2 regions of the Oceanospirillum sp. genome follow, and region 2 is predicted to be linked to the other one. Evidence: predicted binding sites of a transcription regulator. Region 2 holds the regulator's gene; the other holds the start of a gene.
What was found. Region 2 encodes PhoB, which activates phosphate uptake and scavenging genes when phosphate is short. Its sites were predicted from a motif close to TGTCATANNNNTGTCANA; they were not measured.
Positions count from the first base shown of each region.

Region 1: the regulator PhoB is predicted to act here: its motif matches at 1,380-1,397, upstream of AC4GL5_RS12295 (PhoX family protein).

Region 1 covers NZ_CEYNZH010000029.1:11,307-13,717, forward strand. Annotated here, with positions in the region: gene AC4GL5_RS12285 (sensor histidine kinase) at 1-357, opposite strand, end outside; gene AC4GL5_RS12290 (diguanylate cyclase domain-containing protein) at 583-1,170, shown strand; gene AC4GL5_RS12295 (PhoX family protein) at 1,461-2,411, shown strand, end outside.
Region 2 covers NZ_CEYNZH010000001.1:176,874-179,284, forward strand. Annotated here, with positions in the region: gene ubiA (4-hydroxybenzoate octaprenyltransferase) at 1-785, shown strand, start outside; gene phoB (phosphate regulon transcriptional regulator PhoB) at 928-1,617, shown strand; gene phoR (phosphate regulon sensor histidine kinase PhoR) at 1,727-2,411, shown strand, end outside.

The sequences.
Region 1 (2,411 bases), on a different contig from region 2:
GAGGGGCTTACTGATCACGATGGAGGGGATAGTTGTATCCTGATTGCCAGCATTTCGGCTGCGCATGTAGATCCGTGAAAACTGATCGGAGATCATCAGGTAATCGACAAAGGACTCCTTAAAAAGGCTGTCGCCTATCAGGTTAATGGTTTCTGCATCGGCATCGTAGAGTGCTTTTGAAAGCATTGGCAGTATCAGAGCGATACGTTTTTCTACATGAGCCTCTGTATTGTCAATATTGGCTTCATAGTAGAGATACACCTGTAGCGCAGAGAGTAACAAAACCGTTAATAGCAAAGGCAACACAACCAAGCGAACTAACTGATTTATAAGTGTTATTTTTTTGCTTTCTTCCATTGCTCTGTCCAGTTTGCTATATGCTCCAAGTATACCTTTGACAGTAGGATAATGCCCTAGGGAAAACCCTGAACGAAAACGGTATTGAACCGAGTGGCTGTCTTACAGGCTTTAACGCAAAATTACTCTTAATTTACGGTTATTCGGGGCAGGGTCAGATTAGGCGCTTGTCTGATCAATTCTTTCCTGAACATAGCAAAATCGTATTGTGTAAGGGATCTCATTATGACCGTTGAACAACTTTCTCCCATCTTCGTTGCTAATGAGCAACATGTCGGAGGCCCTATGAGTAAATTGGGAAACTATGATTCTCTGACGGGGTTGTTGTGTCGGTCCGCCTTTGAAGTGGATAAAGCGTCCCCTGAATTCGCCGGACGTATTTCAGCTGTTTTCATGATCAATTTTGATCAGTTTTCTAAGGTTAACAGAGAGCATGGTCGTTCCGTAGGTGACTTTTTGCTTGCCATGTCGGCAGATCGGTTATCCAACTTGGATCACAGTTTCCCTAAGATCAGTTATCGCTATGAGGGGGACCGTTTTGTACAGCTGGTACTGTCTGACTCCCCCCTCAATAAAGAGCAGTTAGAAGGTATCGCGAAAGATATTCAGTGTCAGTTACAGAGGCAGATCCGTCTTTCAGATCGCTCAGTTGAACTGAGTTGTACTGTTACTGCAGCGACAATAAGCGAAGATTTACCGCTTAACCGAATTGTGTCCGAGGCTCTTTTGTTCAGCGCAGAACTTAAATATAAGGGGCCAGGTCAACTTCATATTCTCTGTTCCGATGATGGCGCAGAGTCCAGGGTCTCTTAGCGTTTGGGTAACTCAATCGTTAAGTGAACATCGGCCTATCAGGCTGTTGCTCTTTGGGGACATGGGATGTCCCCATTTTTTTCATCCGATTTTTCTGTCTTAAAACCTTTGCTGTACTCTGTTATTTAAACCATTCCGGCTTATCGTAACCTTGTGTTGACGCCCCCTCTTTTTGATCTGCATCCTATCTGAGTGTTCTTTTTACCGCTTTTCATTTTCCTGTCATTTCGCAGTTGCAGCATGATTCTGTACATGAAACTGCGGGCTAATAGGATTTTGAGGATACGGCTATGATCACTAAGCAATGGGACGCTGATGAAGATAAACGCATCAGTCCGGTTAAACATCCGGATATCAATCAGTTGCTGGAGCTAACTCAGAAAGAGGCTGAAAGCATCCAGACAGAGCTTTATCAAGCGAAAAAGCGGTCACAATCAGAGGTGAATGCCGGAGAGGATTTTTCTTTTTCCGGGCTGCCCTATGGTGTTGATAGTACGCATCACGTTGCGGAAGGTTATCGTGCAGATATTCTGATTCGTTGGGGGGATCCGGTTACCGATGATGCTCCTGAATTTAATCCGCTGAAGCAAACGCCCTATGCTCAGGCTCGTCAGTTTGGTTATAACAATGACTACGTGGGGTTCTTTCCTTTGCCCAGAGGGTCTCATAATCCGGACCGGGGGCTTCTGGCGATCAATCATGAATACACGACCCGTAAGCTGATGTTCCCCAGGTATGAAAAGGGGAATGAGCATCTGGGGAAGAAAAGTGATTATGAGCGTAATCTTTGCGAAATTGAGATGGCTGCTCATGGCCTGAGTGTTATCGAGATTGAGAAAGACCGAAAAGGACGTTGGCAACGCGTACGATTCAGTCCCTATAACCGACGTATCTCACCGTTAAAAAGTGTTTTGGATATCGCAGGCCCGGCAGCCGGTCATGAGCGGATGAAAACCACTTATGATCCCAAGGGAAGGCATGTCATCGGTACCGTGAATAACTGTGCCGGTGGTATCACACCCTGGGGGACCCTGTTAACGGCAGAAGAAAACTTTAACGGTTATTTCTGTGGTAAAAGAAAACACCATCTGGAAAAAGAGAAGTTGAAACGCTACGGTATACCCGGCAAGTGGTTTGATTGGGGTAAGCATCATGAACGCTTTGATATTGAGCAGGAACCCAATGAAGTGAATCGCTTTGGTTGGATTGTCGAACTTGATCCCTATGATCCCCATGCCCGA
Region 2 (2,411 bases):
GGCCAACCCTGTGGGCGCTCTGGATCGCGGCAGAAGGCGTACCGGATTGGGACGTTCTGGTGATTTTTGTTCTGGGTGTTTACAGCATGCGGGCTGCAGGCTGCGTCATTAACGACTTTGCCGATCGAAAAATCGATGGTCATGTGGAACGCACCAAAGCACGACCGTTGGCTACAGGCGACGTCACTGCGAAAGAGGCGATAGCACTCTTTATTGTGCTGGGACTGATCTCATTCGGGTTAGTTCTGATGACCAACCCGCTGACGATTCTACTGTCTTTAGGCGGGATCATGCTCGCTTTTATGTATCCCTTTATGAAACGCTATACCCATCTGCCACAGGTTGTACTGGGGGCCGCGTTCTCCTGGGCCATTCCCATGGCCTATGCCGCGCAGACCAATAGCGTTCCGGTTGAAGCCTGGCTACTGTTCACCGCCAAAATGCTCTGGACCGTCGCTTACGACACTCAATATGCCATGGTCGATCGTAACGATGATGTCAAAATCGGAGTCAAATCCACCGCCATTCTGTTCGGCGAACTGGACCGGCACATTATTGCGTTACTGCAGCTGCTGGCCGTTATCGCGCTGCTGATTGTTGCCGCCGAAAAAGGGTTGGGGCCTTGGTTTTATACCGGGCTTACCGCTGCTATTGCGCTGTTTGTCTATCAGGCAAAACTGACGTTCCACCGCAAAAGAGAAGCTTGTTTTAAAGCCTTTCTGAACAATCACTGGGTTGGGATGCTTATTTTGCTGGGCATTATTCTGGACTATGCTCTGAAGTAACCCGCATCTGACGAATCAGAGTTCAGCTGCCGGTATCCGCAAGAAGTTCACACAAACGTCATCATGTCATCTTATTGTCATATTTACTCGCTGTAATAACGGTATTACTGATGACATAACCGACTTAGACGGGAACACGGAAATGACAGGAAAAACCGTCCTGATTGTAGATGACGAAGCCCCGATCAGGGAAATGATCGCGGTTGCCCTTGAGATGGCAGACTACACCTGTCTGGAAGCAGAAAATGCTCAGCAGGCCCATGCGATGGTAATCGACAAACGCCCGGACCTTATTCTTCTGGACTGGATGATGCCCGGAACCAGTGGTGTCGAACTGGCCCGCCGCCTGAAACGCGACCCGGTCACCGCGGAAACACCGGTAATCATGCTAACCGCCAAAGGTGAAGAAGATAACAAAGTTCAGGGGCTGGAAGCCGGGGCAGATGATTACATCACCAAGCCCTTTTCTCCACGGGAACTGGTTGCCCGCTTAAAAGCTGTTCTGCGCCGGACTACGCCTAAAGGTATTGAAGACCCGGTTAATGTGGATGGCCTGATTCTGGATCCGGCCAGCCACCGCGTCACCTCCGATGGCGAACCACTGGAGATCGGCCCGACAGAGTTCCGTCTGCTGCAGTTCTTTATGACTCACCAGGAACGGGCGTACACCCGTAACCAGCTGTTGGATCAGGTATGGGGCGGTAACGTGTATGTTGAAGAACGGACCGTCGATGTTCATATCCGTCGCCTGCGTAAAGCACTGGGGGATAAACATGAACAACTGATTCAGACGGTACGCGGGACAGGTTATCGTTTTTCCGTTAAGGTCTGATACCAGAGCAATCAACTGCTGAACACTGAAACGGCCTGATCTGTCACTGCGGATCAGGCCGTTTTCCCAATGGTTCAGCTTCCACGGGCAAGAAGTAAGGTAATCGCTTGTGACTCCAATCTGGCAAGCTGAACTCACACGGATCGTTTACATCGCCTTGTTTGCAGCGGTCATTGGCTGGCTTTCAGGCTCTATCGCCTGGGCGCTGACATCCGTGATGGGAATCTACATTGTTTTCGCACTGCGCTTTTTACAACGCCTCGACTACTGGCTGGAACACAATGCCAATGAAGAGCCACCGGAAAGCTGGGGCATCTGGGGATACCTCTTCGACAAGATGTATCGCCATCAGCGTCGCTACCAGCAACAACAACAGCGTCTGACAGAAATTATCAACAAAGTACAACGCTCCAGTGGTGCGCTGCGTGATGCCGTTGTCATGATTGACCAGCACGGCTGTCTGGAATGGTGGAACCGTGCCGCCGAGGGTCTGCTCGGTTTTCGCTCGCCCTCAGATAAAGGTCAGGCCTTAACCAACTTACTGCGGGATCCACGCTTTATCAGTTATTACGACAAGCAGGATTATCAGGACCCTCTGGTACTGACTTCACCCATGGATGATAACCTGATGCTGGAGTACCAGATCACCATTTTCGGCCGCAATGAGCGACTGATGCTGGTGCGTAATATCACCCGCCTTTATCGCCTGGAACAGATGCGCAAAGACTTCGTTGCCAATGTATCTCACGAGCTGAGAACCCCTCTGACGGTGATCAACGGCTATCTGGAAACCT